Regions from separate parts of the Endozoicomonas sp. ONNA1 genome, predicted to be linked through region 1. Evidence: predicted binding sites of a transcription regulator. Region 1 holds the regulator's gene; each other region holds the start of a gene.
The links. The regulator LexA, encoded in region 1, represses DNA repair genes until DNA is damaged. The targets are predictions, from matches to a motif close to TACTGTNTANNTANACAGTA.
Positions count from the first base shown of each region.

Region 2: ruvA (Holliday junction branch migration protein RuvA) is a predicted target of LexA. The motif match lies at 3,806-3,825, and genes of this name have one in related genera.
Region 3: KDK19_RS03730 (YebG family protein) is a predicted target of LexA. The motif match lies at 4,043-4,062, and genes of this name have one in related genera.

Region 1 covers NZ_JAHHPN010000387.1:1,978-8,234, reverse strand. The annotation lists partial or broken gene topA (type I DNA topoisomerase) at 1-31, shown strand, start outside; gene KDK19_RS08995 (DUF6586 family protein) at 99-593, shown strand; gene KDK19_RS08990 (hypothetical protein) at 772-1,164, shown strand; gene KDK19_RS08985 (SulA-like leucine-rich domain-containing protein) at 1,192-1,686, opposite strand; gene lexA (transcriptional repressor LexA) at 1,765-2,367, opposite strand; gene KDK19_RS08975 (serpin family protein) at 2,644-4,998, opposite strand; gene KDK19_RS08970 (TetR/AcrR family transcriptional regulator) at 5,144-5,791, shown strand; gene KDK19_RS08965 (L,D-transpeptidase) at 5,858-6,257, shown strand, end outside.
Region 2 covers NZ_JAHHPN010000572.1:909-7,165, forward strand. The annotation lists partial or broken gene KDK19_RS13160 (hypothetical protein) at 1-87, opposite strand, end outside; gene KDK19_RS13165 (RING finger protein) at 305-724, shown strand; gene KDK19_RS24415 (zinc ribbon domain-containing protein) at 840-971, opposite strand; gene ruvB (Holliday junction branch migration DNA helicase RuvB) at 1,016-2,026, opposite strand; gene rarD (EamA family transporter RarD) at 2,233-3,132, shown strand; gene ruvA (Holliday junction branch migration protein RuvA) at 3,172-3,783, opposite strand; gene KDK19_RS13185 (carboxymuconolactone decarboxylase family protein) at 3,920-4,465, shown strand; gene ruvC (crossover junction endodeoxyribonuclease RuvC) at 4,462-4,989, opposite strand; gene KDK19_RS13195 (hypothetical protein) at 5,334-5,498, shown strand; gene KDK19_RS13200 (YebC/PmpR family DNA-binding transcriptional regulator) at 5,637-6,257, opposite strand, start outside.
Region 3 covers NZ_JAHHPN010000158.1:8,147-14,403, forward strand. The annotation lists gene lpxL (LpxL/LpxP family Kdo(2)-lipid IV(A) lauroyl/palmitoleoyl acyltransferase) at 1-334, shown strand, start outside; gene rapA (RNA polymerase-associated protein RapA) at 468-3,338, opposite strand; gene KDK19_RS03730 (YebG family protein) at 3,716-4,012, opposite strand; gene rluB (23S rRNA pseudouridine(2605) synthase RluB) at 4,159-5,070, opposite strand; gene scpB (SMC-Scp complex subunit ScpB) at 5,188-6,093, opposite strand; gene KDK19_RS03745 (ScpA family protein) at 6,093-6,257, opposite strand, start outside.

The sequences.
Region 1 (6,257 bases):
AAAAGTCACCAGAAAGCGCAAAAAATCCTGATCTGGCCTGTTCAAAAACAAGACCTTCGCGGTGATCCGTGAGGGTCTTTCTATTTGTGAGAATGATTATGTCTGAGCAGTGGCGAGCCTATACCAATAAGAAGTTGCACTATGCCCGTTTACAATTGGGTACTTGGGAAAGAGCAGAACCTTTCGAGCAGGAAGCTTTTCGCGAAGCATTTTTGTTGCATGCTCGTCAGGCATATTTCTCCATGCTGGCAGAGATATTGTCTCCTTATGGTCATCAGTTAAGCCGTCTGATGTCTCTGGAAGAAGCTTACAACTTGGTAAGTGAGCAGGAAGGTGATGTTTCTGAACTCGAGCAGCTAAAACAATTAGAGTTGTCTGACAGCTGGCTGGCAGATTTACTCAAAGCTTATGGCGAAATTTCACTTTTAGACGATGATATACAATCATATTCTAATAAAATCAATACTGCCATGATTGCTTCGGACAGTGCTGGAAGTACAAGAGGTGTTAAAACACCGGAAAGTGCCAAAAGTATTCTTGCTTCCCTCAAGGAATTGGTGGGCCACTTCAGAAATTTCAATCTCGAATGGTGACTTAATCATTTACTGCTCATTCTGCGTTCAACCGTTGGGATCGCCATAGACTGGGGAGTATCTTGTGCCCAGGGAGGGATATAGGTACAAAGTCTTATATAAGCCGGGGTCAACACTCAATGAGCCAGGGGGGGGGGCTCTGTAGGTGCGATTCAGACAGGTTTGACAGAGGTACCCTATGACAAAGATCATGCTGTGCTGTTCTGCAGGTATGTCTACCAGTATGCTGGTTAATCATCCTTTCACATTACTCTGCATTGACCTGTTGCATCATGATGCACAATGCTGCATGATTTCCACCTCTTACTCGCTATTTATGGGACGAAATATGGCTGCATCGTTTTTGGAAATTGTGGAACTTCCAACAGGAGAGATTGTTTTGCGACGCAGTGATGAAGAGGGCGAGCCCCTGCTGACCATGAAATTTTCCGGGGAAGCCAAGGAGTATCTTGAAGGAGAGTATCTACAAGTGGCAAAGGTCATGTTTGACGCCGGAATGCGGGAAGTTGCTGAACTGACTCGTCCCCAATCCTCTGAAGAAGAGATTCCTGAGAACAGAGTGCTGCATTGACTCTATCTTCAAGGCAGTGACAGGTTTTCATGCAACCTGCCTGCTGCGAATAGCCAGTCCCTGACACTGTCCATTGCGGGCAGCGCTTTCAAGCTTGATTAGCCACCCTTTATCCAAGTGTCCCAGCCAACTAATGACGGTGTGGCTGGTTCCGGATGCCAGTGCTTTCCGGGTGAGTTCCAGTGTCTGGTGATCATCGTTAGCGCTAAAAATTTGCACCTTGTCATGGTTCAGGTTGCAATTCTTTAACCATTGCAAGGTTCTGGTATCCGATTTGTCTGCCAGAATCAGAGTCAACCAGCGTTCACTGTCACTGGAAAGCTGACTGAGCATTGGTGTCAGGAGTTGTTCGGCCTGCCAGGGTTGTCCTGACAGAATGAGCTCATTAATACTGGGACTGGGAGAGCTTTTATTTTTCTCTGGTAACGTTTTTTTCAGGCTGGAGCGGTTTATGCGAACTGTGTTGCTCTGAAAGCCTGATGTTGAAAAATTGTGCCTTTCACTGCTTGTTCGGTACAGCATGAATCCTTCCTCCTGGCATGGTCCGGTCGCTTTTCGGTGTTCTCACTCAAGTGTACAGGTGCTCATACAACATCCGTTTCAGGACTGATTTCTGATCACCCCGACGCTTAAACCTTCGACCGCGAAAATATCATGAGTGAGATCGACGACAATGGTTTCGAACTCGTCGTTTTCCGGATGGAGTAATACCTTGTTTTTCTGTTTCTCGAATCGTTTAACGGTGACTTCGTCTTCTATCCTGGCGACGACAACCTGACCGTTTCGAACCTCTGTAGTCTTGTGAACGGCCAGCAGGTCACCATCAAGAATCCCGATGTTTTTCATGCTCATCCCTTTGACTCTTAACAAGAAGTCAGCGGCTGGGGTGAAGAAGCCGGGGTTGAGCATCAGGTGGTCTTCGATATGTTCCTGGGCGAGGATCGGGTTACCGGCAGCCACCTGTCCAATGATCGGAAGGCCTTCAGGCTGGCTGTCTGGAATTCGGATACCTCGTGAAGCACCGGGGGTAATTTCGATGGCGCCTTTACGGGCCAGTGCCCTGAGATGTTCTTCTGCCGCATTGGGTGAACGAAAACCGAAGGTCTTGGCGATTTCTGCCCTGGTGGGTGGGAAACCTGTCTCTTCGATATGAGACTTGATCAGGTCCAGTATTTCGGATTGCCGTTTAGTCAGTTTGATCATGGTCACTCAATCTGTTTTTTTATACAGTATCTGTGATTATATACAGTAATATTGCTCTGGCAAGTCATTATGTTAGGTCGGGCCGCGCAGGTCGGGCCGCGCAGGTCGGGCCGCGATGATGAGCAGCAATTGAACTAAGGGCCGTCAATGATGCATGTGGCAAGCTTTACCTTCCTACTGGTGAATGGTTGACCGATATTCGCAAACTGATTCTGTGAGGCTTTTGTTAAAAAAAATCCGGAGGTGATTAATCTCCGGATTTAGCATTGTATTGATTCATGGTTGATTAAAAGTTAACTTCTCACGCAGCGCGTCCCAGGCTTGAAAAGAAACCTCTAATTGAAAAGGAGAATCACGACCAAAAATCCTGACAAATTTAAAATGTTTGTCTCCAATTGATTTTAATATTCTTTCTCTAAGCTTTTTAGCCTCTTCCAAAGAAGACATCGTGAGTGTTAGCTGTATATGATCTGATTTAGTATTCTGAATATCAAACTCCCCATTCGGATTATAGTTCTGTTGTATTAAAGTACTTACACTCCCCATTGGAGTTTGATCGGTTACTTCTTTTTTAGATGTGAATTGATCATCAGACGTATAAACTTTGCTATCAGAACTGTCATCTTCACTATCAGACATATCATAATCGTTAAAAGTTACCAGATTATCGGAGCTCGGTTTTTCAGCAGGGGTAATTGTAGGATCATCTTTGTTGTCAGAAATATAAAAATCGGTAGATTTAGAAGTTATTTTATCAATCATTTGATTCCATTCTCTTTTTGAAACATATACTTCAATAGAAAAAAAGCTTTTGTTAACCCGAATTAAATTCTCATTTTTTTCACCAATTGATTCTAATACACTTTCTTTAAACTTTTTAGCACTATCCAAAGAAGAAAAACTGACTGTTAAATTAGTATTGTTTGCATCAGCACTTTGAATATCTAAATACCCATTTGGATTATAAAATTTATTTATATAAGTGCTCACATCAACAGTTTCAAAAGTTCTAAAAGACAGATCTTTTATTAGAGATAAGTTTTTTTGTACTTCTTCCTGTTTATTTAAGAACGGGTTATTAGAACTATCATCATCGCTATCAGATATATCATCATCGCTATCAAATAGATCATCTTCGCTATCATACATATCAAAAGGGTTGGAACTTGCCAGTTTTTTAGAATTAGAACTCTGTTTTCCAGCGGTGCTGATTACAGGATCACCATCAAACTCCAAAAAGCTGCCATCCTTTATGACCAGCTCAATTAACCGATTACCTTCTTTGTCTACAATGGCAATGTAGCCAGGGCAGTCAAAATCAAAATGAGAAGTTCCAGATACGCACCTTGTTAAAATTTTTGCAACAGTCGCCATCTTACCGCTAGCACCTTCTTCATCAACAGATAATACGATCTTCTGAAGCACCTCCAGATCCTGATCTGCCGGTAGGCCTAGTCTTGTCAGATCTCCTGCTACTATGTCGGTTCCTAATGCCTCACACATTTTCTCGAGTAACTGAGTGTCGCAACTGTCTTCTACTTTTATTTTGGGTAGCGATAGCTGATATTTCGCTTCTTTATAATTTAATTGTTTAGTCAGCTCATTAATCGTTTCAGAATCAAGATTGTTAATCGCTGTGGCACTTTCTTTACGCGGTTTTATTGCGACCAGTTTAAGATCTTCTCCATTCAAAGATTTGAATTCCTTGGCGATGGCAGCAAATTTGCTGTTAGAAGCACATTGAACCGTTTCAGTTTTAACCATCATTTTTACGTTGTTAATACGAGTTCCATCTGCGCATAGAAAGCTTTGAGGAGCGGTTTTATCTGGAGAAAAACTATCCTCCCAGACACCCCGGAATTCCATTACATTACCTATTGTCGCTGTAACTTCATTCATGTCATCAAACAAATTTTTAATTTTTCCTTTGGTTTTCTCCTTGACAAAATCTTCTGTGACTTCAGCAACGTTCCATTGATTACTTTCCAGCTTTTGGGTTTGATAACATTCAGAGAGTATTTTTTCTAATTGCTCATCCCTGACATGAAAAGCAGAAGCGATAAAGTTAGCGCAAGAGATTAACTGTTCAGGATGGCCTCCGTAAGGGTTGTCTTTGCTGAATTTACCGAGTTCTTTATGGATTTCAGTTTCCAGCTCTTCAGTCAAGGTTCCTTTGGGGATTCCCAAAATTGATTCCTTTTTGGCATTGTCATCTATGCACGCCAGAAGCATGCCCAAAACCGGAGTCAGGCTGGTAGGAGACGCTACCGTGCTTTTTTTGCCCTCACTGTTCAGAATCCCGAATGAGATTTTATCAATGAGTTTTTTAGCAATATCAGAAGCCTGTAGTGTGGTCCCGGTATGTGTGTCTTGCAGATTAAATGGCTGCGAAGACATTGATATTGATTTGATTGAGTGTCCAATAGGTGTCATAGTCATTTCTCCATTACTTGATAATAATTGATTAGCGTGAATAAACTCACTGCTTCCATGCTTTGTGCTTCCCTGTTTTGCAGCAAGAGCATTGTTTGTAGATTGCCGTAAATTATGGGTTGCCTGATTACTATTAGTTAAGTGTTTGTCCTCGATAAAATCACTAACCGATAAGTTAGTGATGGCAACAATTTGCACCCTGTAATAGTGTTGAGCAATGCTCCGTACCACTGACTCGTTGGGTTAACTCGATGAGGCTTTGCTACTAGTGGCCTTGACAGCTGAGGGTAAGAAACGTAGGTTCTAAACAGTCGTTTATTAATCTTATAAAATTCCCCGGATCATGGCACAACCTTCAACCGTAGAGAGAATTCTGGATTCAGCCGAGCTGCTCTTCGCCGAACATGGCTTCGCAGAAACCTCCTTAAGAACCATTACAAGACAGGCAGGGGTTAACCTGGCTGCAGTGAACTATCACTTTGGCTCTAAAAAAGCATTGATACAGGCAGTATTTGCCCGTTTTCTGGCTCCCTTTATGGAGGGGCTGAATACCACTCTGGATCAGTGGTCAGATCACAGTGAACAACCTGATCTTGAAGCTGTGCTTCAGATACTGGTTGACCATATTCTTGCTGTGAAACCCAGAAGGCCGGATGACATCTCTATTTTCATGAAACTCATGGGGCTGGCATTCACCCAGAACCAGGGGCACTTGAAACGTTATCTGACCGAAACCTATGGAACTGTCTTCAGTCGATACTTTGAGTTACTGTTCAGGGCCTGTCCTGACCTTCCGATTGCCGATAAATTCTGGCGTACCTACTTTAGTCTCGGTTCTGCTGTCTTCTCTGTATCCGGTGCTGATGCGCTCCTGTCCATCGCCAAGAGAGACTACGACATTGATGACAATCTTGAGAATATCATGAGAAGAATGGTGCCGTTTATGGCAGCCGGTCTGCGTGCTCATGCCACCCATGATAGTGGCCGATAATGTTTATTCTGCATGCAGGCTCTTAAGCCTGAGGCGCTGCGAAGCCAATCAATACGAGATTCAGCTGTGCATATTAATGTTCGAATTGCCTCACAGACTCTGGAGTTGATGCAGGAGGGGGTAGAAACGATCTGTTACTCTGTCTCTACTGCCAGTAAGGGGACAGGTCAGCAGGAAGGTAGCTGGCAGACTCCCCTTGGTCATCATATTATTCGAGCTAAAATAGGTGACGGCCTTCCTCTCAATGCAGTGTTTGTAGGAAGGCGATACACGGGTGAGATTTATTCTCCGGAACTACAACAACAATACTCTGAACGTCGGGACTGGATCTTAAGCCGCATTCTCTGGCTAAGTGGCCTGGAACCCGGTTACAACCGTTTGGGAAATGTCGATACTATGCGACGATATATCTATATCCATGGAGCGCCTGATTCCGCTGTGATGGGGGAGCCGGGTTCAAGAGGCT
Region 2 (6,257 bases), on a different contig from region 1:
CTTTGACGTCCTGTCTGGCAGGCTGCTGTGAGGCACCTCACTGGCAGGAACACGTTTGTTTATTGCCCCATCAATCTGACCATCCATAATCCATCTCACTCCTGTAATCTGAAAGACTGCATCAAAATTGTTTAACTCTATGACCTTCAGACAGGATGAAAGTTTCATTTGGATAAATACTCGTGGCCATCACAAATGCAATGGCTTCACTGAATATTCATGAACAGCACAGGGAACCAAATGGATAGACAATGATCTAAAATAATAAGCTATTTGAAAATTAACGATAGACAGGAGAAGAGATATGAACGGAATCACACCACCCAACAGCCCAAATAATCAGTCATCTAATCAGTCATCTAATCAGTCATCACCATATCAAAAAGCGACTGACGAGTGCCCTATTTGTTTCGATGCTTTCGACAAAAGAGAAGTCAAGGTTGCCGAACAATGCAAACATATGTTTCACAAAGACTGCCTGACTCGATGGTTATCGGAAAATACAACCTGTCCTGTATGCAGAACCAGTCTGATGGATAGGGAAGTACAGCCATTGCCTGCCATGCCCTTGAGATTTTCATTTTTCCCTCGTTTCGACGATCGGGTCGACGTCGCACGTTCTGCGGACACCCCAGCCCGGTTGGGTTCGCAGATAGCCTTCTCTGGATACGTGGGGAGGGATATTAATTTAGTGGATCACTCAGTCAGGGTTGACTACCCCTGATCAAAAGAAATCAATGGAGTATTCCTATGGGGGCGCCCGGCCCAAGGCGCCACTTTCCCAGAATTTCGCACTGGTTCCTGTTTCGTCACAGGTTCCAATGAACCCGCTCCAGAGGCTAACACGCCACGTCCTGAGCTAAGATATTCCTGGCAGCATGAGTGTCATTATTCCCCGCATGACCACAAGCAACACATGTGAAGCCAGACTGTGACTTGCGGTTGTCTTTATGGACATGACCACAGGCAATATAGGTTTACAGCAAAGAGTCATCCACAATTCAAGCAACAGGACTTATTCTTCTGCCTGGTCATCAAGCCCAAAATGCAGGTATGCGTGCCTGGTGACCATACGCCCTCTGGGCGTTCTCATCATATAGCCTTGTTGAATAAGATAAGGCTCCAGTACATCTTCGATGGTATCTCGCTCTTCACTGATGGCTGCCGCCAGACTGTCTACCCCGACCGGTCCACCATCAAACTTTTCGATCATGGCCAACAGCAGTCGTCTGTCCATATGATCAAAACCGCTGGCATCGACATCCAGCATATTCAGTGCTGCATCGGCTGTCTCCTTGTGGATCACACCATTGCCCTTAACTTCAGCAAAATCCCGCACCCGTCTTAGTAATCGATTGGCGATTCTGGGCGTTCCCCTGGAGCGCCGGGCTATCTCTTGCGCACCTTCCTTATCAATACCCACCCCCAGAATTCCGGCAGAACGTTCCACGATATGAGTCAGATCCTCAATATTGTAAAACTCCAACCTCTGTACAATACCAAAACGATCCCGGAGTGGTGATGTCAGCAGGCCCGCCCTGGTGGTGGCTCCAATTAAGGTAAAGGGAGGCAGATCCAACTTAATAGAACGTGCCGCCGGGCCTTCACCAATCATGATGTCCAGCTGATAATCTTCCATCGCCGGATACAGCACTTCTTCCACCACCGGACTGAGGCGGTGAATCTCATCAATAAACAGAATGTCATTGGGCTCAAGATTGGTCAGCAGTGCCGCCAGATCACCTGCTTTTTCCAGCACCGGGCCAGATGTAGTTCGAATGTTGCTACCCATCTCATTGGCCAGTATGTGGGAAAGCGTGGTTTTACCCAGCCCCGGAGGACCAAATATGAGGGTATGATCAAGGGCGTCATTACGAAGCCTTGCAGCCTGGATAAAAATCTCCATCTGCTCCCTGACTTTTGGCTGCCCTACATAATCAGCCAGTTTTACCGGGCGAATAGCCCGATCCATCACCTCTTCCAAAGGGCTTTCCGAGGAGGATATCAATCGATCTGCTTCAATCATTTTCTAACTCATTTACCAGTACTCTCAGCGTACCATCTCCGGTCTGTTAAAAAAATAATGCAGCATTGGGAACAAAACGCTATTTTTAATCGTCCAAGCTGCAGCCGTGGCATTGAGATACCGGTGGGTGCGATGCCTTTTCAGCTAAAGGTCAATGGACTCCCAAGCACCCTGTTTTTCAATTCTGATTAAAGGAAGTACTCAGGATGAATACACATTTTGTTTCAGGAAAAGGCCTGACTAACTCGGTTCTGGCCTCCATGATGTTCGGGCTTGTGCCCGTCTATGTACAATTTATTGAACTGTCCGGAAATACCCTGTTCTGGAGCCGGATTGTTTTCAGTGCCGCCTGTCTGACAGTGGTCTGTAATCATATGGATCGGCTGCAGGGCTTCAGGGCTATTTTTCTTTGCCGTAAAACTGTCCTGATGCTATCTCTTGGCGGATTAATAGTAGGCTTTCAGTGGTGGCTGTTTGTTTGGGGCCCTGTGAATGACAAAACCCGAGATCTGTCCCTTGGCTATTTCTTGCTGCCACTGACTCTGGCATTAACCGGCAAACTGGTATTTGGCGAGCGACTCAACAAGACTCAATACTTTGCCATGGGGTTCGCCTCACTGGGTGTGCTTGCCATGATTTGGCAACAGGGCTCTTTACCCTGGGTCAGCCTGGCAGTGGCCGGTCTTTATCCGGTATATTTCATCATTCGCAAGCCATTAAAGGTCGACACCCTGCCCGCTCTGCTGTTTGAGCACCTGCTGTTCCTTCCAGCCAGTATTTTCATACTGATGAGCGATCACAGCTTTATGCAACACCTGACCCAGTCCGCCACTCTGTGGTATCTGCTGCCAGGTCTGGGACTGCTCTGCAGCCTGTCACTGATCTGTTACATCAACGCCTCAAGACACTTGTCTGTCAGCTCGTTTGGTCTGTTGTGCTACCTGGAGCCTGCTTTGATCTTCGTCGTAGCTGTGACTGTCCTGGGAGAAGGCTTCAACGCACAGCAGTGGTTAAGCTATAGCTTTATCTGGCTGGCTGCTGCAATCATTTGCGTTGACTCGGTCAGCAAGCTCATCCGGAAAACTGTCAACCAGACAAACAGGTGAGACTCCCGTGTCTCTCCTTCCAGATAATGTGAGGAAGCATCAGATCATACTTTTCAGAGCCTGACGAATCAGCTCTTCACTGGTCATACCGTCCTTGAACAATCTGCCAATGATTTTGCTGGCTTCCTGAGGCTTGTAACCCAGAGCCACCAATGCACTGACGGCTTCCTGTTCAATATCTTGTGCTGCGGCAGCCATTTCCCCACCAACAATCAAAGGCTTTTCTTCCAACAGGGGCGCTGACTGCCAACGATCCAGCTTATCTTTCATTTCAATAATCAGCCGCTCGGCTGTTTTCTTACCCACACCCGGCAGCTTGACCAGTGTGGCACTGTCTCCCTCCTTTACACAGCGTACCAATGCATCAGCTTCAATACCTGACAAAAGGGTCAGTCCAAGCTTGGGACCTACTCCATTGACCTTAATCAGGGTTCTGAACAATTCCCGTTCATCACGACTGCTGAAGCCGTAGAGAAGCTGAGCATCTTCACGCACGACAAAGTGGGTGTACAAAACGACTTCTTGACCCACTTCCGGCAATTTATAAAAAACCGACATCGGAGCTTCCAGTTCATACCCGATACCATAGGCTTCGATCAGCAAATGAGGAGGCTGTTTGTCAGCCAGAAGACCCCGAATTCTTCCAATCATGTCGTTTCCCAAATTTTTTATTTTCTGACCATGTAGTCAGAACACCTAACAATACGCTGAGAACCATGAACTCCTGAGGATTGCTCTTCTCTAATCACTGAGAGACATCAATCCAACAGCCTGAAGGAGCGGCCTCATGAGGAGACTTCGCACATTTTTGGGAGTACTCTGGCAAATCCTTCCTAAGGCTGGTCTGGCCAGTGAATACCATCCCGCTGTGACCGGCGGGGCTATTCCTATCCCTTTCATCCAGTCACAGAAATCTCTGTTGGTGGAGGCCCCTCCGGAGCGAATAGCAAATTCACCTAAGCTCGATAAGCCTGTTCGCAGTTTCACCGGCTATATACAGGGCTATACCAGCCTTCCTATGAGAGATCGGGCTCTGGTTGCTCTTCGAAGTGCCTACCTCTGTAATACCAGACACCTGATCCCGGACATTGCTCAATGTGCTCTGGACACCGGTCTGAAAGCCAGTGATGTACAAATGGTTGCTCGCGGTCTCCTGGCACCGGGCTGGGACAACCGCCAGCGCCTGTTACTGAAAACCACTGAAGAACTCTACAAAGAACAGATCATAGGTATAGAAAACTGGAAAGCATTGAAGAAAATCTATACGCCGCAACAGATTGTAGACCTGGTGTTTTGCATCGCTTCCTTTCACCTTTGCGTCCACCCAAACTAAGCCTGCCCCGTGAGACGACGACGTCGGGTACCTGTAGCACCTGCCATTCTGACCAGACTGGAGCGGGTATGAGCATGACAAAGAGCAACTGCCAGGGCGTCTGCGGCATCAGCCTGAGGAGTATCATTCAAGTCAAGGATAGACTTCACCATGTGCTTTACCTGGTACTTATCCGCAGAACCTTTGCCAACCACCGCCTGCTTGACCTGCCGGGCAGAATACTCCGACACCTCAAGATTATGATTGACCACAGCCACAATAGCCGCCGCCCTGGCCTGCCCCAGCTTCAGTGCCGAATCGGCATTCCTGGACATGAACACCTGTTCGACACCCACTGACTGTGGGGTGTAACGTTCAATCAGAGTACTGATACCTTCATAGATCTGCTGCAATCGCTCAGGCAAAGGCGCTTCCCGGATGCGAATACACCCGGAAGCCACATAATGTGTTTTATTACCTACTTCTTCAATTAATCCATAGCCGGTAATTCTTGATCCCGGATCTATCCCCATTAGGATGGCCATTCAGAATGTATTCTCAAGTCGGATATCGCGATTTTCCATGACAGCTGTTTGATATATCCCAAGAGTCACTGACTTCGGCAGCTCCTGCCAAAAACATCTGACAGACAGGAATTCTGTCATCATGATTACGTCAAAAGGATACTGTACATTCATACAATATACCAGTGATCCCACTGGGTATCAGAAACTTACAATTCAAGAACACTGAATTACCAAACTTGCCTGTGAGTAACGATAGAAGCAGCTTAGTATTTCTCTGGCAATGCTCTCATCGTGAAACCCTGGCAGGATCATTGCCCTTGCTCAAGACGGTTTTACTCCACAAGAAGATCCGGAAACAATCAATGCCCGATCTACTAAAAACATTATTGATTATCACTGGCATCATTGTCGTATTGTTTATGCTACTGATAGGGTTCAACGTCTGGGCATTCACTCATGTGTCTGCCGGGCAGGTATTTCCAGAACTAAAGCATGAAACCATTGTGATCAAGTTGCACGGTATTTGACCTCACTCGCAACACCGCAACAGCAAAATTTTTATATAGAAGCGGGAGCCCGACAATTTTTTATAAGAGCAAGAAAAGTAAAAGCAAAAAAAGCCCCGATACTTTCGCTGTCGAGGCTATTCACAAGGAAGGGATAACTTAACCCAGCTGCTCCATCACTTCAGCAGGAATATCAGCATTGGTGTAAACGTTTTGCACGTCGTCCAGATCTTCCAGACGATCCACCAGCTTCATGATTTTTTCTGCACCGTCTTTGTCCAGTTCCGTCTGGGTGGAAGCGATCATCGCTACTTCGCCACCTGCTGGCGTCAGACCTGCAACCTCTATGGCTTCTTTTACTGCCATGAACTCAGTCCAATCAGTGACTACTTCAATGGAACCATCGTCGTTAGTCACAACGTCTTCAGCGCCAGCTTCAAGAGCGGCTTCCATGACAGTGTCTTCATCCAGGCCCGGTTCGAAAAAGATCTGCCCCTTGCGCTCAAACAGATAAGCAACAGACCCGTCAGTGCCAAGATTGCCACCGTGCTTGGAGAATGCGTGACGTACTTCTGCAACGGTACGATTACGGTTGTCTGTCAGGCATTCCACCAGAACTGCGATACCGCCAGCACCGTAACCTTCGTAGATGACTTCTTCCATATTGGAATCGTCATCACCACCGGCACCACGAGCAATGGCCCGGTTGATGGTGTCACGGGTCATATTGGCCCCCAGAGCCTTGTCAACCACCTGACGCAGCTTGGGGTTGTCCTCGAT
Region 3 (6,257 bases), on a different contig from region 1:
CTCACCTGATCAGGATTATGGTCCCAAACAAAGTGTTTTTGCCCCTTTTTTTGGTATGCAGGCGGCATCAGTGACTGGCACTTCAAGAATGACCAAAATGGGTAAGGCCAGGGTCGTGCCTATGGTGGTCACCCGAAAACCGGGTTCCCGGGGCTATGTCCTTGAGGTGTTCGAGGCCTGGAAGGACTTTCCCCGGGGCGATGATCTGCAGGATGCGATCCGGGTCAATCAATTTGTAGAAGAGCAGGTCAGGAAAAAACCGGATCAGTATATGTGGCTGCATCGCCGATTTAAGACCCGGCCTGAAGGTGAGGTGGGTTTTTATCAAAAGTAGTTGCCACGATCTGATGAAATAACTGAGTACCAATGTTGCCTCTGTGATTCAATTGTTTTGGAAGTAGATATATACCTAAAAAGAAATGCAGCTGGATAGCTGCATTTCTTCATGGGTGGGTCAGAACAGATTGTTAACCCGCAATCATCAACCGCAAACCATCCAGCCTGAGCATCGCTTTCTGAAGGCATTGATGACCCATTGCGGCACGCAGTTTGAGGTGTTCGATCTCTTCATCACGCACGTTCGGGTTCACTGCTTTCAGGGCAGCCAGTCGCTTGATCTCTTCCGTAACATGGCTTAGCAGGTTTTTGCAGGCTTCAGTCACAATGGGATTAACCTGTTCCTTCGCTGCTTGCTCTGCTTTGGCCAACATGGTCAGAATCGGTTCCCGTTGCGCTTTCACCAGTTTTTTTGCCATCCCTTTCTTAATGGGCTGAAGCTGGGCATTGAGGGTATCGAAGGCAACTTTTTCTGATAGGTTGTTCATGCCAGGGTCGATCAGGCAGCGAATCGGTGTCGCGGGCAGGTATCGATCCAGTTGCAGTTTTTTCTCTCCCGTAGCACCGACGACATAGATCGCTTCCAGCAACATTGTGCCGGGTTTCAGCGCTTTGTTTTTCAGCAGAGCGACCGAAGTGTTGCCCATCTCACTGGTGAGCAGCATGTCCATGCTTTCACGAACCATGGGGTGCTCCCAGGTGAGAAAATGCATATCTTCCCGGGAAAGGGCCAACTCCCGATCAAAGGTGACGGTAATGCCGTCAGCCGGAAGACCTGGGAAGGATGTCACCATATGGCTGCCAGGACGTACAACGAGGCAATGCTTGGAATGATCTTCTGAATCGACGCCAAATCCTTCAAACAGCTTTTCCATATAGCGCTTGAGCTGTCTGGGTTCTTCCTGTGCTTCGATGTCGTTTATCAGGTCTTCACTGGAAAGAGTGCCACGGGAGTTGATTTCCAGCAGGCGATCCCGACCATTGTGGAGGTACTCATTCATTTTTGCATTGAGCTTGGCGGTTTCCTCTATCAAAGGCTGAATATCAGCCAGTGTCGTTTTTTTCTCCGGAATCAGTGTTTCAGTGAACGCTTCACCTAACTGCTCAAAGACCATGCTGCCAGACGGGCAGGTATCAGCGAATGCGTTCAGGCCCTGGTCATACCAGTGGAAGATTAATTCCTGTCCAGTGCCTTCTATGTAAGGAACATGAATTTTGATGGTCTCGGTCTGGCCAATTCGATCGAGTCGTCCGATACGCTGTTCCAGCAGATCCGGGTGAGCGGGCAAATCGAAGAGCACCAGGTGGTGGGCAAACTGGAAGTTTCGACCTTCACTGCCAATTTCGGAGCAGACCAGAACCTGGGCGCCGTATTCTTCATCAGCAAACCACGCAGCTGCACGATCTCGTTCCACGATCGTCATGTTCTCATGGAACACTGCCGTGGGTATGCCTGACAGAATTCTGAGGGCGTCCTCGAGGTCCAGAGCGGTATTGGCGTTGGCACAGATCACCAGCACTTTCTGCTTTTTGAGCAGTTTTAGCAGGTTAATCAGCCAGTCTATGCGTGGGTCGACTTTCCACCAGGGGTCCATGTCGTTAACACGGATATGGGACTGGTAAGCCAGTTCAGGATAGAGCGAACCGCGGACTTCAGTTTCTTCTTCCTGGGCAATCTGATAAAGCTCAGGCAGTTTCTGGGCGTAGCCCTGTACGACACGACCGGGGAATCCACCTACGGCTGCACGGGTATTTCTGAACAACACCCGGCCAGTACCATGGCGGTCCAGCAGAGTTTTTAGCAGTTGTTCACGAGCTGCTTCTTTTTGCTCATCAGAGCCATCATTGATCAGGTCGATCAGTGGTTGGCAGTCCTGGCCGAGGAAACCGGCCAAATGCTGACAGGCGGCTTCCGGCAGATGGTCATTTTCCAGCAGCTCCTGTACCGCTTCGGCCACAGGCTCATAGCTCTTCTCCTCTTTCTGGTAGGTCTCCAGATCATGGAAACGATCCGGGTCCAGTAGGCGGAGTCTGGCAAAATGACTTTCGGGGCCCATCTGTTCAGGCGTGGCTGTCAATAGCAGCAGTCCGGGAATCTGTGACGACAAGGTTTCTACAACCTGATATTCACGGCTGGGGTCTTCTTCTGACCAGACCAGATGATGAGCCTCATCGACGATCAGCAGATCCCAGTCAGCTTCCAGGACCTGTTGGAAACGATTTTCGTACTGGCTCAGGAAGTCCAGGCTGCAGAGAATCAGCTGTTCGGTGTTGAACGGGTTTTCATCTTCAATCGCACGGCAACGCTCTTCATCAAACAGGCCGAAGTGCAGGTTAAAACGACGCAGCATTTCGACCAGCCATTGATGTTGAAGTGTTTCCGGAACCAGAATCAGGACCCGGCTGGCACGTTCTGTGATCAGTTGCTGATGAAGGATAAGACCGGCTTCAATGGTTTTACCCATGCCAACTTCGTCAGCCAGCATCACTCTTGGCGCATGGCGTCCGGAAACCTCACGGGCTATGTGCAGCTGATGGGGGATGAGGCTGGTACGGGCACCGAGAAGCCCTCTTACTGGAGCGCTCAACAGGCGACAATTGTTCAACAATGTCTTGTAACGCAGAGAAAAATTGCTGTTTTGGTCGATTTGACCTGCCAGCATTCTGTCCTGCGGTTTGTTGAAGTGAATAAAGTTGCCCAGCTCCGATTCGGGAAGCTCTCCGGGCTTGCCGTTGGGAAGAAGACCCTTATAGTGCAGCAGACCATTCTCTTCGATGACTTCTGTCACCGTCATGGTCCAGCCCTCGTGACTCTCTATCTTGTCACCAGGATTAAATTGTACCCTTGATAGCGGGCAGTTATTAATGGAGTACAGCCGGGTTTCACCGGTGGTGGTGAACAATAGGGTAACCATGCGACTATCGAAAGTCAGAACGGTACCTAATCCTTGTTCAGTTTCGGTGTCACTGATCCAGCGCTGTCCAGGAACGAAGCTCGTCATGTCGTGACTACATACCTTGCCAGACAAAAAGGCCGCTATATTAGCGGAATTCGCTGTATTAGCAACCAGTACAAGTGCTACTTGGCGGGCTGCTTCACTAGTGTCTCGGTCTGATAATGGGAAAAATGACCGCTAGAACCACTATCTTTGGTAAAAAAAAGGGTTTCTCAATCAGGAATGAAAGAAAGATTTTTTTTCATACAAAGCTATTTTTAGCTGAATCTGAAGCTGATCAGAGGGACGGTTAATGCCCATGACGCTTTGTTTTTGATTCGTTTCTGAATAGAAGATGAAATGAAAAAGGATTGAAACGAAAAAGGTGCTGACGGCAGAGCGAATCAGGGCATTCCGCTCTGGCAATCGGAAAATGCGCTGGATCAGGCCGCGGCCTCATCCTCGTCCTTATCCTTTGTGTCGTTGTCTTGCTCAGAAGTCTGGCCAATCTCAAGCACCAGGTCCGGTTTGCCTTTAAAGGCTTTGGCAAAGGCTTCCTTGTTTTTAGCGAACATCAGGCCGATCTCTTCAGCCAGGTCTTCATCGATTTCAAAGCGGTCTTCCAGCAGGCTGGTGATATTGGCGGCCAGCTCCAACATACGATCGTATTCTTCAGCGGCTTTCTTGTCTGTAAACATGCTTCCGTCCCGGTCAACTCGCCACATGGGGGTAATAGACATGGCCCTCTCCTGTCAGGCTTGGTTTAAAGTTACTGTATATAAATACAGTCATTCTGTCCAGTGGAACCCCTGAAGGTTAGCATGGAAACTCAAAGCATTTTCAGGAATTGGCAAGAGCTCCGGGTCATGGTTGGAGCTCAACAGCATTAACGATGTCTGTTCTTTTTGAAAACGCCGGGCTTTTTGTGAGGCGAGGGACGCTTCTTGTTGATAGCGGGGTTGCCACGGGAGCCCCTGGTTTTCAGGCCTGTTTTGGTGTGTCGTGGATCGGCTCTGCGTGTCACTGCGTTGGGCGCGGGTGGCAGTTGAACGGCAGCGGCCAGATCGTCGATGTCCGCTTTTTCTACTTCTTCCCACTGGCCCATGCGCAGGTGGTCAGGAATGATGACATTGGCAAAACGTACACGCTTCAGACGGCTGACAGTCAAATCCTGGGATTCCCAGAGTCTGCGCACTTCGCGATTACGGCCCTCCAACAGGCAAACATGGAACCAGCGGTTGATGCCCGAACCGCCTGAGTCAACAATATCGGTGAAGCGGGCAGGGCCATCTTCCAGCTCTACGCCATCGAACAGGTTCTTTACTTTCTGCTCTGTCGCATTACCCATGACTCGAACAGCGTATTCACGTTCAACCTGGTAAGAAGGATGCATGAGACGACTGGCCAGCTCACCATCTGTGGTGAACAACATCAGTCCGGAGGTGTTGATATCCAGACGGCCAATGGCAATCCAGCGCTCTCCCTGAAGTTTGGGCAGTTTGTCAAAAACAGTGGGGCGGCCTTCCGGGTCGTGGCGGCTACAAATCTCGCCTTCAGGCTTATTGTAGGCAATGACGCGGCGGATTCCGGACGCATAGGTTTCCAGTTTGACCGGGCGACCGTCGACAGCAATCTTGTCTTCAGCATTGGCACGATCGCCGAGGCTGGCCTGTTCACCATTTACGGAGATTCGACCTTCGCTGATCCAGCGTTCCATCTCACGGCGCGAGCCCAGGCCGGCGCCCGCCAGGATTTTTTGCAGTTTTTCACCCTGGGGAGGAGTGGTTTCAGTTGTCATGGTATTTATGGCTATGCCGCTCTGTTTTTCTATCAAAGGGGCCAGAGTATAGCGACTTAATATAGGTTAAGACAGCGTGGATTTCCGCTGCTGTTATGCTGAGTGATCAGACATGGTTCAGGGGTCAGTTCTTTCGTTTGATATTTCCCCGGATATTTCTGCTTCAGGAGCGGGCTCTTCCTCAATGGGCATATCGGTCGTCTGATATCGAGTTTCATCGCCTTCAGTGGGAAGTTCTGTCAGTTTCTCTGATGTCTGAATGTCCTGTTCAACTAACTGCTCTTCTTGCTCTAGTGCTTCGGCTTTCTTTTTACGGATCAGGTCATCAAAGTTGTCTGGCAGATCGGCTTCCAATTCATCCAGTTCGGCAAATAGCTCATCAGAGGATTGACCTTCAATCTCAATGGCCTCCTGATCTTCTGCGTCCTCTGTCGTTGGCTCCCTCTGATCGTTGGCTTCAGCCAGCTCCCGGGCAGCTTCCTCCAGATTACGAATCTCGGATAGGGGGGGCAGTTCATTGAGGTTTTCCAGATTAAAATAATCCAGAAACTGACGAGTTGTGGCAAACATGGCCGGGCGACCCGGCACATCCCGGTGACCCACCACACGTACCCATTCACGATCCTGAAGGGTTCGTATGATGTTACTGCTGACGGCTACCCCCCGGATGTCTTCAATTTCCCCCCGGGTGATTGGCTGACGATAGGCGATGAGTGCCAGAGTTTCCAGCAGTGCCCGTGTGTAGCGCTGTGGTTTTTCTTCCCAGAGTCTGCCAACCCAGGTGGATAGTTCCTGTCTGACCTGGAAGCGGTAACCCGATGCCACCTTTTTGAGTTCAAAGCCCCGTCCCTCACAGGCTTCAGAGATGGACACCAGAGCTTCGCGGATCTGGTTGCCATCCGGACGCTCTTCCTCGGGGTAAAGGTCTTCGGGGAACAGGGCGGCCAGCTTTTCTTCAGTCAGGGGTTTCTGGCTGGCCAGCAGGGCTCCTTCCAGGATGCGTTGCAGCTGTTCTGCTTCCATTAGTCAATCCGGGCCTTAACGTGAATGGGACCAAAAGGTTCATTCTGTATCAATTCGATCAGGGATTCCTTGATCAGTTCCATCACCGCCATAAAGGTAACGACGACACCGAGTTTGCCTTCCTCCAGCCGGAACAGGGCAACAAAGGGGGTGAAGCGTTCAGA